2 regions of the Rhizobium sp. GR12 genome follow, and region 1 is predicted to be linked to the other one. Evidence: riboswitches for the same ligand, from Rfam matches in the RefSeq annotation. Region 1 holds a riboswitch; the other holds the start of a gene.
What was found. A riboswitch is a leader RNA that binds a small molecule or an ion and turns the genes downstream of it on or off. The one in region 1 is predicted to bind S-adenosylmethionine.
Positions count from the first base shown of each region.

Region 2: it holds a riboswitch for S-adenosylmethionine, as region 1 does, so the genes downstream of both, metA (homoserine O-acetyltransferase MetA) here and QSK43_RS01070 (O-succinylhomoserine sulfhydrylase) in region 1, are expected to answer to the same signal.

Region 1 covers NZ_JASXTH010000001.1:220,940-228,865, reverse strand. Annotated here, with positions in the region: gene QSK43_RS01095 (GcrA family cell cycle regulator) at 1-47, opposite strand, end outside; gene QSK43_RS01090 (aspartate aminotransferase family protein) at 479-1,678, shown strand; gene argF (ornithine carbamoyltransferase) at 1,733-2,650, shown strand; gene QSK43_RS01080 (Hsp33 family molecular chaperone) at 2,894-3,883, shown strand; gene apaG (Co2+/Mg2+ efflux protein ApaG) at 3,945-4,337, opposite strand; gene QSK43_RS01070 (O-succinylhomoserine sulfhydrylase) at 4,558-5,742, opposite strand; SAM riboswitch at 5,786-5,864, opposite strand; gene QSK43_RS01065 (2'-deoxycytidine 5'-triphosphate deaminase) at 5,938-7,035, shown strand; tRNA gene QSK43_RS01060 (tRNA-Gly) at 7,093-7,166, shown strand; gene aqpZ (aquaporin Z) at 7,319-7,926, shown strand, end outside.
Region 2 covers NZ_JASXTH010000006.1:181,849-189,774, reverse strand. Annotated here, with positions in the region: gene ispG (flavodoxin-dependent (E)-4-hydroxy-3-methylbut-2-enyl-diphosphate synthase) at 1-1,024, shown strand, start outside; gene QSK43_RS12520 (OmpA family protein) at 1,091-1,753, shown strand; gene QSK43_RS12515 (polyprenyl synthetase family protein) at 1,787-2,701, opposite strand; gene mtgA (monofunctional biosynthetic peptidoglycan transglycosylase) at 2,837-3,583, shown strand; gene QSK43_RS12505 (aldose epimerase family protein) at 3,599-4,618, opposite strand; gene metA (homoserine O-acetyltransferase MetA) at 4,694-5,620, opposite strand; SAM riboswitch at 5,704-5,780, opposite strand; gene QSK43_RS12495 (thiamine diphosphokinase) at 5,871-6,524, shown strand; gene QSK43_RS12490 (ABC-F family ATP-binding cassette domain-containing protein) at 6,529-7,926, shown strand, end outside.

The DNA.
Region 1 (7,926 bases):
GACCACAATTTCTTGAGTTTTTCGACTCGCTCGTCTGTCCAGTTCATGCCGCTTCTCCGCTTGTCGCGTGTATTTTCGGCAGAATCCTTCTCTGTCTCGCGGGCGTGCCGCAAGCGTGGTTTCCGCCAGATTTTAGGTGACTAGTTCCGCCGCATCGCAGTCTAGTAATTAGCGATTAACCTAATGCTAGGCTGACTCCGTGGCAAGAGTCGCGGGAATCATCTGGAATCGATTTTCCGGTTTTCCCCAACTTGCTGCTGTCTTGAGTCTGAAAGGCAACACCTTGGGCCTCGTCCGCCACGGCATACAAGTGCTTGAGAAGCCCGGGAAACGCGGACTTTTGTTGACATCGGCAAACGAAGTGACAATAGTGCCCCTGCCGCCGCAAGGCGGCATTTTTGATTTTCAGGCGAGGGATAACCCCGCAAGCCTATTGACAACCGTTTGACAGCGCAATCGCGCAAGGAGTGATACAGCCATGGCCGAAGCCGGCGCGCCATTGTTTGATACGTTTTCAAGAGCCCCCCTGCGCTTCGAGCGCGGTGAGGGTGTCTGGCTGTATACGGAAAGCGGCGAACGATATCTGGATTTTGCGGCCGGTGTCGCCGTCAACTCGCTCGGCCATGCCCATCCTCACCTTGTCGATGCGATCAAGACGCAGGCCGAGAAGGTCTGGCACGTCTCGAACCTCTATGAAGTGCCGGGGCAGGAAAAACTGGCAAAGCGCCTGACGGAAGCGACTTTCGCAGACAAGGTGTTCTTCACCAATTCCGGTGCGGAAGCCCTTGAATGCGCAATCAAGACCGCGCGCCGTTATCACTTCTCGAAGGGCCATCCGGAAAAGTTCCGTATCGTGACGTTCGAAGGCGCCTTCCATGGCCGCACGCTCGCGACGATCGCCGCCGGCGGCCAGCAGAAATACCTCGAAGGTTTCGGTCCCAAGGTCGAAGGTTTCGACCAGGTGCCATTCGCCGATGTCGACGCCCTGAAGGCCGTCATCACCGCTGAAACGGCTGCGTTGCTGATCGAGCCCATTCAGGGCGAAGGCGGCATTCGTGCGCCCAGCAAGGAATTCCTGCAAATCCTGCGCGGCCTGTGCGACGAGCACGGCCTGCTGTTGATTTTCGATGAGGTCCAGACGGGTGTCGGCCGCACGGGCAAGCTGTTTGCCTATGAACATACCGGCGTTGCGCCCGATATCATGGCGGTCGCCAAGGGGATCGGCGGTGGTTTCCCGCTCGGCGCATGCCTTGCGACCGCAGATGCCGCTTCCGGCATGACAGCGGGTGTGCACGGCACCACCTATGGCGGCAATCCGCTGGCCATGGCCGTGGGCAATGCCGTGCTGGATGTCGTTCTGGCCGACGGTTTTCTGGAAAAGGTTCGTGATGTCGCGCTGGTCTTCCGCCAGGGACTTGCCTCGCTTAAGGATCGTTATCCTGATGTGATCGAGGAAATCCGCGGCGAAGGTCTGCTGATGGGCATCAAGGCGAGGGTTCCTTCGGGTGAGTTGCTACAGGCCATGCGCGCGGAGCATCTGCTTGGCGTGCCTGCGGGCGACAACGTCATCCGTCTTCTGCCGCCGCTCATCACCACGGCGGAAGAGGCCCGCGAGGGCCTGGCGCGTGTCGACGCGGCTGCCGCCTCCCTGACAGCGAAACAGGCGAAAATCGCCTGAAAAAATCAAGGGCGGGCCTCTCTTCAGGGGTTCGCAAGCATGGGACAGATTAGAATGGTTTCACCAAAACATTTTCTGGACCTCTCGGCCGTCGGGTCGGAGGATCTGCGGACAATTCTTGATGATGCGCGCACACGCAAGATTGCCACCAAAACCGGCACGGCGGAAAAGCCGCTGGCCGGCAAGATGCTGGCGATGATCTTCGAAAAGCCGTCCACCCGCACCCGCGTCTCCTTCGATGTCGGCATGCGCCAGCTCGGCGGCGAGACCCTTTTCCTGTCGGGCACGGAAATGCAGCTCGGCCGCGCCGAAACGATTGGCGATACGGCCAAGGTTCTGTCGCGTTATGTTGACGCCATCATGATCCGTACGACGGATCATTCGCGCTTGCTCGAGCTTGCCGAACACGCGACGGTGCCTGTTATCAACGGCCTGACGGACGACACGCATCCCTGCCAGATCATGGCGGATATATTGACATTCGAGGAACATCGCGGCCCGGTCAAAGGCAAGACCATCGCCTGGACGGGCGACGGCAACAACGTGCTGCATTCCTTCGTGGAAGGCTCCGCCCGTTTTGGCTACCAGATGGCGATGGCGGTGCCGATGGGTTCGGAACCGCACGACAAGTTCCTGAACTGGGCGCGCAACAATGGCGGCGACGTCAGGCTGTATCATGATGCCGACAAGGCGGTGGCGGGAGCGGATTGCGTCGTTACCGATACCTGGGTGTCCATGAACCAGGAACACAAGGCGCGCGGCCACAATATCTTCCAGCCCTATCAGGTCAATGAAGCGCTGATGGCGAAGGCCAACAAGGAGGCGCTGTTCATGCATTGCCTGCCGGCGCATCGCGGTGAGGAAGTGACGGACGCTGTGATCGACGGGCCGCAATCGGTGGTCTTCGACGAGGCGGAAAACCGGCTCCATGCGCAGAAGTCCATCATCGCATGGTGCCTGGGCGTCATCTGACGGCTCTCAACCCTTCCTTGCCAGTGGTCAGGAAGGTGCTTGAACTTGGCCGGACACATTACCATCTGTGGGACTTCGAAAAGGCTCGTTGGGTTTTGCTGGCGGGCCACAATCACGATTGCACGATTTTCCCCGGAGGCTGTTTCGCTTCCCGGATCTCTGTGCGACAAGCGGAAAAAGTACATTTTAAAAGCCGGACTTTTGGACGGTTGCGGCGCGACGGCTGCGCCAAGGAGTTATGATATGGCAGATGTAACGGTTGAACTGGACAATCTCGATTTAGCTGGTGACGACAAGGTTGTGCCCTTTCAGGTCGAAGGTCTGGACGTGCGCGGCCGCGCGGTACAGGTCGGACCGTTGTTGAATGCCATCCTCGATCGGCATGATTATCCCGATGTAGTCGCCCGGCTGCTGGCGGAAGCGACGGTTCTGACGGCGCTGATCGGTACGTCCCTGAAGTTTTCCGGCAAGCTGACCGTTCAGACCAAGGGCGACGGCCCGGTCGATCTTCTGGTGGCGGATTTTACTGCGCCGGAAAGCATGCGCGCCTATGCCCGTTTCGATGAGGAGCGGCTGGCGGAGGCGGTTAAGGCGGGGGAGACCTCGCCCGAACAATTGCTCGGCACCGGCATTCTGGCCTTCACGATCGATCAGGGTATCGGCATGCAGCCCTATCAGGGCATCGTGCCGCTGGACGGCTCATCGCTGGAAGAAATCGCCGGGGTTTATTTCCGCCAGTCGGAACAGCTTCCCACCCGCGTGCGCCTCGGCGTCGCCCAGTTCTTCGACCGTGATGACGAAGGCAAGCCGCGCCATGGCTGGCGTGCGGGCGGAGTGATCGCGCAATTTCTGCCGCAGGCGCCCGAGCGTCTGCGCATGCGCGACCTTCACGGTGGTGATGGTGATGAGGGCGATTATGAAGTCGGGGAAGACGATGCCTGGACCGAAGCGGTAACGCTGCTGAACACGGTGGATACCGACGAACTGACCGATCCGCAGGTGCCGGTGGAGCGTCTCCTCTACAGGCTTTTCCATGAGAGCGGCGTGCGCATCTACGATCCGCAGATCATTTTCGACCGCTGCAGCTGCTCGCGGGAGAAAATCAAGGATGTTCTCTCCGGTTTCACCGCCGAAGAGATCAAGGCAAGCGAGGAAGACGGTGCGATTGCCGTGACCTGTGAGTTTTGCTCGACGACCTATCGTTACGATATCAGCGAGTTTGACAACGTCTGAAACGCTGTGACTGGCGAGGCCGCGCTTTTGAACAGCGCGGCTCCGCATCGGTGCGTCTGCATCAATTCAGGACCCGCAACAGGCCGGGCGAATCCAGAGAGAAGGCGGGTATGGTGACGTTGAACACCTCGCCTTTGTCCGTTTCCATTTCATAATGGCCGAACATCAGGCCCGACGGTGTATCCAGCGGGCAGCCGGATGAATATTCGTAACTGTCACCGGGGTTCAGGTGCGGTTTCTCGCCGACGACGCCCGGTCCGTAGACCTCGTCCACCTGTCCGTTCTGGTCGGTAATATGCCAATAGCGATTGACGAGCGTTATCGGAACATCGGAATTGTTCGAGATCACGACTTTATAGCCCCAGACGTAACGGTCGTCATCCGGGTCGGATTGTTCTTCGAGATAATACGGATCGACCGTTACCTCGATATCCCTTGTCAGAGCACGATACATACGCGCCACACCTCGATATTATGCCTGCCGCCATTATCCTACACTACAGGTTCTGGCTATCGTCAAGAAAATGAACGACTTAACGGGCAGGAGGCATCTTCTGTTGCGCCGTTTTCCACCGTTAGGGATAACGGTAAAGGTAAATATTGGTTGCCTGACACCAGGGGCTTTGCCACGGCCCGACGTGAAGAGGGGCCGTAGCGATGTGTCGATTGAATTCTCAGGCGGAAACGGCCGCCAGAGCCTTCGCCATATCCTCCAGCAGATCGTCCGTATCCTCGATGCCGCAGGAAAGGCGCAAGGTGCCGCCGGAAATGCCGAGTTCGGCGCGTGCCTCGTCGGTCAGGTTCTTGTGCGTCGTGGTGCCGGGGTGGGTAATGAGGCTCTTTGCGTCACCCAGATTGTTGGAGATCTTCACGATGTCCAGCGCGTTCTGCAACGCGAAGGCCGCATCCTTGCCGCCCTTCAATTCGAAAGCGACGAGCGTCGAACCGCCGGTCATCTGCCGCGCGATGATGTCTGCCTGCGGGTGATCGGCGCGGCCGGGATAGATGACCTTGCCGACCTTGCCGCTGTCGGCGAGGAAATCGGCGATCTTTGCGGCATTGGCCGTCTGCTGCTTCACGCGCAGCGGCAGGGTCTCGATGCCTTTCAGAAGCGTCCAGGCGTTGAACGGCGACATGGCCGGGCCGGTGTGGCGGAAATAATCCTGCAACTCTTCCTCGATCCACTTCTTGTCGGAAAGGATCACGCCGCCAAGGCAACGGCCCTGACCGTCAATATGCTTCGTTGCCGAATAAACGACGATATGGGCGCCGAGTTCGAGCGGCTTCTGGAACAGCGGTGTCGCGAAAACATTGTCGACCACCAGCTTCGCGCCGATCTGGTCGGCGAGCTTCGCCACGCCGGCAATGTCCACCACTTCCAGCGTCGGGTTGGTCGGGCTTTCGAGGAAAAACAGCTTAGTGTTCGGCTGGATCGCCTTTTCCCAGTTTTCGAGATCGCGCCCGTCAATCAGCGTGCATTCGATGCCATATTTAGGTGCGAGCGTCTCGACCACCCAGCGGCAGGAGCCGAAGAGGGCGCGTGCAGCGACGATATGGTCGCCCGCGCGCAGTTGGCACATGATGGCGGCGGTGACGGCGGCCATGCCGGAGGCAAGCGCCCGGGCGTCTTCCGCACCTTCCAGCAGGCACATGCGCTTTTCAAACATGTCATTGGTCGGGCTGGCATAGCGTGCATAGATGAAGCCATCCGTTTCGCCCTTGAAGCGCGCTTCGGCGGCTTCGGAGTTTTCGTAGACGAAACCCTGGGTCAGATAGATTGCTTCCGACGTTTCACCATAGGGTGAGCGTAGCGTACCGCCGTGAACGAGCTGGGTTGCCGGGCGCCATTTATTGCTCATGTGATCACCTTCAAAACAAAAAAACCGGCCGCAAAAGCAGACCGGTTCCTAGCACCCGGTCTTTTTAGCCACTTGTTTAACGTGGCTGCAAGCCGACCGGCCAAATCACCACGGGATAAGCTTGCCATACTGCCGTTACCGGCTTGCGTCAATGCTTTCCTTTTGGTTTTGTCGCCGTAAAAAGGAATGATGACCATGACCAGAACCACGGGCATTTTGGCGGACGGCGCTATCAGGGCGCTGTTTGCGGGCGGCAAGCTGAAAAGCGAGGCCGATCTCGATGCTGATCAGGTGCAGCCAGCCAGCCTCGATCTGCGGCTGGGCTCGAAGGCCTATCGCGTTCGCGCCAGCTTCATGCCCGGTCCCGGAACCCGCGTCATCGACAAGCTCAACCGCTTCAGCCTGCACGAGGTGGATCTGAGTGAGGGCGCGGTGCTGGAAACCGGTTGCGTCTACATCGTGCCCCTGATGGAAAGCCTGGAATTGCCGGCCGAAATGTCGGCCTCGGCCAATCCGAAAAGCTCGACGGGGCGGCTTGATATCTTCACCCGCGTCATGACCGACAATGCGCAGGAATTCGACAAGATACCGGCGGGTTATGCTGGCCCGCTCTATCTGGAAATCAGCCCGCGCACCTTCCCCGTCGTCGTGCGTCGCGGCTCGCGCCTGTCGCAGATCCGCTTTCGCATCGGCCATTCGCTGCTCAACGAAAGCGAGCTTCTGAAATTGCACGAGAGGGAAACGCTGGTCGCCAGCGAAACCCCGAATGTGACCGGCGGCGGCATCGCGCTTTCCATCGACCTCAAGGGTTTCGGCGAGAACGGGCTGATCGGCTATCGCGGTAAACACCACACGGCGGTAGTGGATGTCGACAAGAAGGCCCAGCACGACGTTCTCGATTTCTGGGAGCCGCTCCATGCGCGCGGCCGCGCCGAACTGATCCTCGATCCGGATGAGTTCTACATCCTTGTCTCACGCGAGGCCGTACACGTGCCCCCGTCTTATGCGGCGGAAATGACCCCTTTCGACCCGCTGGTGGGCGAGTTCCGTGTGCATTATGCCGGCTTTTTCGATCCCGGTTTTGGCCACGCACAGGCGGGCGGCACCGGCAGCCGCGCCGTGCTTGAAGTGCGCAGCCACGAAGTGCCCTTCATCCTCGAACATGGCCAGATCGTTGGCCGGCTGGTTTACGAACACATGCTGCAAAAGCCGGAAGGCCTCTACGGCAGCGGCCTCGGCTCCAATTATCAGGCGCAGGGGCTGAAGCTGTCCAAGCATTTTCGACCCGCATAATGACCTTGTCGGATGCTTGACACCCGCCGCAAACTGTCGGATGTCTTAGCTTCAGGCGCGGGTGTAGCTCAATGGTAGAGCAGCAGCTTCCCAAGCTGAATACGAGGGTTCGATTCCCTTCACCCGCTCCAGTTTTCAAGACAGCCGAAAGCCTTCCTGATTAGCAAGAAAGCATGGCCGCAGCCGCCTGTATATGGGTGTCCGGGCGCCTACACGATTTATCTTGACTACGATTTAATTGCACGTAATAGTTGATGCAGTCGTAGCATTTGGGGATGGTGTTATGAGTCGCAAGCTTCTTTCGGAATTTCTTGGTACGTTCTGGCTCGTGTTCGGAGGTTGCGGCAGTGCGGTTTTCGCCGCCGCTTTTCCAGAACTCGGCATTGGCTTTCTCGGTGTCGCTTTCGCCTTCGGTCTCACGGTTCTGACCATGGCCTATGCGGTCGGGGGCATTTCGGGCGGTCATTTCAATCCGGCCGTTTCCGTCGGTCTGTCCGTTGCCGGCAAATTCCCGGCATCGAACCTCGTTCCTTATATAGTGGCGCAGGTTCTGGGGGCTGCCGTCGCGGCGGGCGCGCTTTATGTCATCGTCACCGGTAAGGCGGGGGCCGAAATTGGCGGTTTCGCCGCCAATGGTTACGGCGAACATTCGCCGGGCGGATACTCCCTCGTCTCGGCGCTGCTGATCGAGGTCATCTTGACGGCATTTTTCCTGATCATCATTCTGGGGTCGACACATGGCAGGGTTCCAGCCGGCTTTGCGCCGATTGCCATCGGCCTTGCCCTTACCCTTATTCATCTGATCTCCATTCCGGTCACCAACACTTCCGTCAATCCAGCCCGCTCGACGGGACAGGCATTGTTCGTTGGTGGATGGGCGCTGCAACAGCT
Region 2 (7,926 bases), on a different contig from region 1:
GAAAATCCGCGAGCGGCTGCTGCGCCTTGGCATGGATGTGCCGCTGATCGGCGATTTCCACTATATCGGCCACAAGCTTCTGGCCGATCATCCGGCCTGTGCCGAGGCGCTGGCGAAATACCGCATCAATCCGGGCAATGTCGGCTTCAAGGACAAGAAGGACAAGCAGTTCGGCGAGATCGTTGAAATGGCGATCCGTTATGACAAGCCGGTTCGCATCGGCGTCAACTGGGGGTCGCTCGATCAGGAATTGCTGACGACGCTGATGGACAAGAATAAGGAGCAGGGTTTTCCGCTCTCCGCCCGCCAAGTCACCCGCGAGGCCATCGTCCAGTCGGCACTGATTTCCGCCGAGCTTGCCGAAGAGATCGGCCTGCCGCGCAACCGCATCATCCTGTCTGCCAAGGTCAGCCAGGTGCAGGACCTGATCGCGGTTTATTCGATGCTGTCGGAACGCTCCAACCACGCATTGCATCTTGGTCTTACCGAGGCCGGCATGGGTTCCAAGGGCATCGTCGCATCATCTGCCGCCATGGGCTACGTGTTGCAGCACGGCATCGGCGACACGATCCGCGTGTCGCTGACACCGGAGCCGAACGGAGACCGCACCCGCGAGGTGCAGGTGGCGCAGGAATTGCTGCAGGTCATGGGTTTTCGCCAGTTCATTCCGGTCGTTGCGGCATGTCCCGGCTGCGGACGCACCACGTCCACCGTTTTTCAGGAACTTGCCCAGAACATCCAGAACGACATTCGCAAGAACATGCCGCTCTGGCGTGAAAAATATCCCGGCGTCGAGGCGCTCAATGTTGCCGTCATGGGCTGCATCGTGAATGGCCCCGGCGAAAGCAAACATGCCGATATCGGCATTTCGCTGCCTGGCACCGGCGAAAGCCCAGCCGCACCGATCTTCATCGATGGAGAGAAGGCGCTTACCCTGCGTGGTCCCAACATCGCCGCCGATTTTGAAGCGCTTGTGATCGATTACATCGAAAAGCGTTTTGGCCGGAAAGACGCGGCGGAGTAAAAACTACCGTGAAAATGCCGGAATTCCACTGTCATACCGCCTGAACCTTTCGGAGCACCAAAACACATGATCAAAAAAATCGCGATCGTTGCCCTTTGCGGGACCTATCTTTCCGCCTGCACCACGACCGATCCCTATACGGGTGAGCAGAAGATGTCGAACACGGCCGGTGGCGCTGGTATCGGCGCTGTCGTCGGCGCCCTCGGTGGTCTGGCTGTCGGCGGCTCGCCGGTCGGTCGCCGCAACGCCGCGCTCATCGGTGCCGGCGTTGGTGCGCTCGCCGGTGGCGCCATCGGCAACTATATGGATGGCCAGGAGTCCGAGCTTCGCGCCCAGCTTCAGGGAACCGGCGTTTCCGTCAGCCGCCGTGGCGATAGCATCGTTCTCAACATGCCATCGAACATCACCTTCGCGACGGATCAGGATCAGGTTATTCCGCCGTTCTATCAGACGCTTGATTCCGTCGGCATCGTGCTGAACAAGTTCAACCGCACGCTGATCGACATCAATGGCCATACCGATTCCACCGGCAGCCAGCAGCATAACCAGGCGCTTTCCGAGCGTCGTGCGGCGTCTGTTGCAAACTATCTCGGCGCACGCGGCGTCGATCAGCGCCGTATTTCGACGCTCGGCTTCGGTGCCTCGCAGCCGATCGCCTCGAATGGCTCATCTGATGGCCGTGCGCAGAACCGCCGTGTTGAAGTGTTGATTTCGCCGCTCAAGGGCTGATCAGGCTGAAAAACGATGAGCCGGGAAACCGGCTCAGCTTTTCCGTTCGGCGATAAATCTTGCGGCCGCGATCAGTATCGCGGCCTTTTCGCCATAGGGGGTCAGAAGTTCGGTGGCTTCCGTCACCTGCTCCTGAAGCTTGCCGCGTGCCCAGCCTTCGCCGCGCAACGCCACCAGCGTTCCCTTGCCGCGTGCGGCATCCTTGCCGGTCGCCTTGCCCATGGTGGCGGCGTCGGCCGTCAGGTCCAGAAGATCGTCGGCAAGCTGGAAGGCGAGGCCGATCTTTTCACCGAAGAGACGAAGTCTTTGCCGTTCGGAAACGTCGCTGCCGGCGATGATCGCACCCGCCTCGCAGGCGAAACGCAGCAGAGCGCCGGTTTTCATAGCCTGCAATGTAACAATGCCGGTCTCATCCGGCGTCTTCTTTTCCGCAGCGAGATCGAGCGCCTGCCCGCCCGCCATGCCGCCAATGCCCGCCGCGCGGGCAAGCGCCAGCACGAGTGCGGCCTTGCGATCTACCGGGAGCGGATTTTCATCCGATGCGATGATATCGAACGCGAGCGTCAGCAGGCTATCACCGGCGAGAATGGCGGTTGCTTCATCAAATTTGCGGTGTACCGTCGGCTGGCCACGGCGCAGGTCGTCGTCGTCCATCGCCGGCAGATCGTCGTGCACCAGCGAATAACAATGAAGGCATTCCAGCGCAGCGCCGACATAATGGGCGGCTTCGGCGTCTCCGCCCAGAAGGGCGGCACTTTCGATGACAAGGAACGGACGCAGGCGTTTGCCGCCGTTCAGCACACCATGGCGCATGGCGTCGAGCAGGTTTTGCGGACGCGTGATCTCGTCCACACGCGCTTCTGCGGACAGCAGGCGGGCAAGCAGGGATTCGGTCTTTGCCGCGTTGTCGCGCAGCCTCGTTTCGAAATTCGTCATCTGAGCGTCCATGCCGCGCTCTTTGGCATGCCGCACGAATGCAGGCAACCTTTTCGTGATTCCCAGGTGCAACTGCTTGACCGGACTCGCCTTGAAGGCGGCAATGGAATATGAAAGGCTTCGATTGGTGCGGGGCTTTGACGAATATTGAGCAGTACGCCTGAAAGCGACGCAGATTACGCCGTGCTGGCGGAAGACCGGAGCAGTCCGAAGGTGGATTTTCGCACGTTGGCAAAGCGTATCATCATGACCTTGCTGGCATTGCTGATCCTGCCCTATCTGCTGATCCCGGTTTATGCGTTGCCATTTTTTCGGCCTGTCTCGACGCTGATGCTTGCCGATCTGGTGACCTTGCAGGGCTATGACCGCCGCTGGGTGCCGCTCGAGGATATTTCTCCGCGCCTTGTGCAATCCGTGATGATGTCCGAAGACGGGCAATTCTGTTTCCATGGCGGCGTCGACTGGAACCAGATGCAGTCCGTCGTCAGCAATGCGCTGGAGGGGGCCTCCACCCGTGGCGCTAGCACCATACCGATGCAGACGGCCAAGAATCTGTTTTTATGGAATGGCCGCTCGTTCTTGCGCAAGGGGCTGGAGTTGCCGCTGGCGGTCGCGGCGGATTTCATCTGGTCCAAGAAGCGGATGATGGAGATTTATCTCAACGTTGCCGAATGGGGACCGGGCATTTACGGCATCGAAGCCGCCGCGCAGCACCACTTCAAGGTGCCGGCTGCAAAACTCAGTTCCCGTCAGGCGGCGCTGCTTGCCGTTTCCCTGCCCAATCCCATTGACCGTGTCGCCAGCAAGCCGGGACGCGGTCTCCAACGTCTCGCTGGTCTTATCGAACGGCGTGCACGCGCCTCCGGCGGCTATGTCGGCTGCGTGCTTGACTGATATCTGCCTACGGCCTCAGCCTTTTTTGAAAATATAGTCGGTTTCCTGACGCAGGGTCTCGCCGGGACGCAGGATCGCATATGGGAAATCGGGGTGATTGACGGCGTCCGGCCATATCTGCGTTTCCAGACAAAAACCGGCGAACGGGCCATAGTGGCGGCCATCGAGGCCCGGAACGGGAACGTCCAGCTTGAAGGCCGAGTAGAGCTGCACGCCGGGCTCTGTCGTGTGAACCTCAAGGGCGATACCGGAGGCTGGTGAATAGGCGCGGGCGACCTTGCGTTTTGCCCGGCGCTCGGGCGAAAGGCAGAAATTATGGTCGTATAGAACCTGCTCGCCATCCTCTTCCCGCCGCATCGGCGTCGGCTGGCGCAAATCGAAGACGGTGCCTTCGACGGAACGAATTTCGCCTGTCGGTATCTGTCTGTCGTTGGTCGGAAGGTAAAAGTCAGCGGCGATGCTGATCTCATGTCCAAGGGCGGTATCTGCGCCGTCGAGATTGAAATAGGAGTGCTGGCAGACATTGGCGATGGTCGGTTGGTCGGTCACCGTTTCATAGACCACCGAAAGCACGCCGCCGTCGAGGATCGTATAGGTGGCGGTAACCGTGCAATTGCCGGGGTAACCGGCGCGGCCGTCGGGATCGATGATCTGCAGGACCGCATGGCTTTCGCCATGTTCCATCAGCATCCAGTTGCGTTTGCCCATGCCGTCGCTGCCGCCGTGTAGGTGGGTGACGCCTTTTTCGTTCAGTTCCAGCTGATATTCGTGTCCGTCGATCGAGAACCTGCCGTCACCGATGCGGTTGGCATTGCGGCCGGGGGTGGCGCCGAAATAGGAGGAGTATTTGTAGTCCTCGAATTTATCGAAACCGAGAACGAGCGGCGGCTGGTGGCCCTCAAGGCGCAGATCCTGAATGACCGCGCCCCAGGTGATGACCTTGGCCGTCAGCCCGCCTTTCGAGATGGTGACGCGCTCGACCTTTTCTCCGGTCGCCGTGAAACCGAAATTCTCCCGTGCCGCCGCATCGCTCATTCCATCATTCTCCCGATTTTCGTGAATTGCCGGGCGGACGTTGCGTCATTTTCCGGCAATTCGCAATCCCGCAATTTAAGCGGCCAGTTCGCCGATGGCTTGGGGATCATAGGGTGTCGTCTGGTATATCTCGTTGATCCAGTTACCGAAAAACAAATGGGCATGGCTGCGCCAGCGGTTGAGTGGCGCCAGTTCCGGGTCATTATGTGGAAAATAATCATGCGGCAGCTTGATTGGAACGCCGGCGTTCACGTCGCGGAAATATTCATCCGAAAGTGAGGTCGAATCATATTCGACATGGTTGAACATATAGAGCCGGTTGCCCTTTTTCTCATGCGCCAGACACACGCCCATTTCCTCGGATTCCATCAGGATTTCCAGCTCGGGGTGTTTTTCGATGTCGGCGCGGCGCACTTCCGTCCAGCGCGAGACCGGAACCTGAAAATCGTCCGAAAAACCGCTGAGATAGATCGAGGAGGGGCAGAGATTGCGGTGGCGATAGACCCCGAAAGCCTTTTCCTTCAACTCGTATTTCGGCACGCCGTGAAAATGGTAGATGGCGGCCATCGCGCCCCAGCAGACGTTCAGCGTCGAATGGACATTGGTTTGCGTCCAGTCGAAAATCTTTTGCATCTCGGGCCAATAGGTGACGTCTTCATAGTCCAGCATTTCGATGGGCGCGCCGGTGATGATGAAACCGTCGAACTTGCGGTGGCGTACTTCTTCCCAGGTCTCGTAAAAGGATAGAAGGTGTTCTTCCGGCGTATTCTTGGCGCGGTGTCCGCCGATGCGGATCAGCGAAAATTCCACCTGCAGCGGCGATGCACCGACGAGGCGCGCCATCTGTACTTCCGTCTTGATCTTGTTCGGCATGAGATTGAGAAGCCCGATCTGGAGCGGGCGGATATCCTGCCGGATGGCCGCCGTTTCGGTCATGACCCGCACGCCCTCATGAATGAGGGTTTCGTAAGCGGGAAGCGTATCGGGAATCTTGATCGGCATGTCGAACTCTCTTTTCGGATGACGTAAAGAACGTTGCGAAAACAAAAAAACCGGCAGCGAAATCGCAGCCGGTCCCAGGAAATTGCCTTTTTTCCTCGACCCTTTAGCGACTTCTTTAAAGTGGCTGCAAGCCGGTCGGCAAATCACCACTGAGGCGTTTCATAATCCCGAAGCCGAGGAAAATCAATATCGGCTGATTTCATCGGGTTTCTGCCTTTCCATTTTTGGCTGAGGTGCGATAAGGCAGGGCATGGATAAAGAACGCTTCACCATTCTGCTTGGCGGCGATGTCACCGTTACCGATCGCCTGAAAGCGGCGGTTGCGGGTAGCCGCGTGATCGCGGCCGATGGCGGCATGCGCCATGCGGCACCGCTTGGCCTTACGCCGGAGCTTTGGGTGGGGGATTTCGATTCCACCAGTAAAGACCTGCTGGATGCCTGGCCCGATGTGGAGCGGCAGCCTTACCCGGCCGCAAAGGCCGTGACCGATGGCGAGATCGCAGTGTCGGAGGCTCTTGCCCGTGGCGCACGTTCGCTGGTGCTTGCCGGTGCGCTCGGTGGAGCGAGAAGCGACCATGCGCTGCAACACCTTCTTTATGCGGTGGCGCTTGCCGAACGCGGTCTGGAGGTTACGCTGACCTCCGGCGAAGAGGAGGCCCGTCCGCTGCTCACCGGTTCGCTTGATCTCGATCTGCCGGCCGGTTCGCTGTTTTCGGTTGCCGGGTTTACCGACCTTGCGGGGCTCGATATCGGCAATGTGCGCTATCCCCTCAGTGATTTCGCGCTTGCTTTCGGTTCGTCCCGCACTATTTCCAATGTCGCGAATGGCGGCCTTGTGCATTTCTCGCTGAAAAGCGGCAAAGCCATCGTGCTCGCCCGCCCTTATGATCTGACCGGAGCCTGACGCCTTGGCACCCCCAATTTTGAAACTCGATGACATCAAGCTGACCTTCGGCGTGACCCCGCTGCTCGACGGCGCCAATCTTCAGGTGGAACCGGGCGACCGTATCTGCCTCGTCGGGCGCAACGGCTCGGGCAAGTCGACCCTGATGAAGATCGCCGCCGGTCTGGTAGAGGCGCAGTCGGGTGAGGTTTTCCGTCACCCTTCCGCCACCATCCGTTACCTGGAACAGGCGCCGGATTTCGCCGATTACGACACGGTGCAGGCCTATGCAGAAGCGGGGCTCGGGCCTGGCGACGATGCCTATCGTGTTACCTATCTTCTCGAGCATCTCGGTTTGACGGGGCAGGAGCATCCGGACAGTCTTTCCGGCGGTGAAGCGCGGCGTGCGGCCCTTGCCCGCGTCATGGCGCCCGAACCCGATATTCTGATGCTGGACGAGCCGACCAACCATCTGGACCTGCCCACCATCGAATGGCTTGAAGGCGAGTTGCAGCAGACGCGCAGCGCGCTGGTGCTGATTTCGCATGACCGGCGTTTTCTGGAGAAGGTCTCGACCTCGACCGTGTGGCTGGATCGCGGCCAGTCCCGCCGTCTCAACCGCGGTTTTGCGCATTTCGAGGAATGGCGCGACAAGGTGCTGGAAGAGGAAGAGCTGGAGCAGCATAAGCTCGGCAAGGCCATCGAGCGCGAAGAACACTGGATGCGTTACGGCGTGACCGCGAGACGCAAGCGCAACATGCGCCGCGTGGGCGAGCTTCAGGCGATGCGCGCGGATTATCGCGGCCACAAAGGACCGCAGGGCAGCGTGCAGGCGACGGCTGCGGAGGTGCGGGAATCCGGCAAGCTGGTCATCGAGGCAGACGCCATCACCAAGTCTTACGGCGAGCGCGTGATCATCGCACCGTTTTCGCTGCGGGTGCATCGCGGCGATTGCATCGGTCTTGTCGGGCCGAATGGTGCCGGCAAGACCACGCTTTTGAAGATGCTGACCGGCCAGCTTCAGCCCGATAGCGGCACGGTGAAGCTCGGCACCAATCTGGAGATCGCGACGCTTGACCAGAAGCGTGAGGATCTCAATCCAAACGATACGCTCGCTCATTATCTGACCGACGGGCGGGGCGACAATCTGCTGGTCAATGGCGAGCTGAAACATGTGACGGGTTACATGAAGGACTTCCTGTTCCAGCCGGAACAGGCCCGCACGCCAATCCGCAACCTCTCCGGTGGAGAGCGTGCCCGTCTTATTCTGGCGCGTATTCTGGCAAGGCCGACCAACCTTTTGATCCTCGACGAGCCGACCAACGATCTCGACATCGAAACGCTCGATCTTTTGCAGGAAATCGTCGCGGGTTTTTCCGGCACGGTCATCCTCGTCAGCCACGACCGCGATTTTCTCGACCGT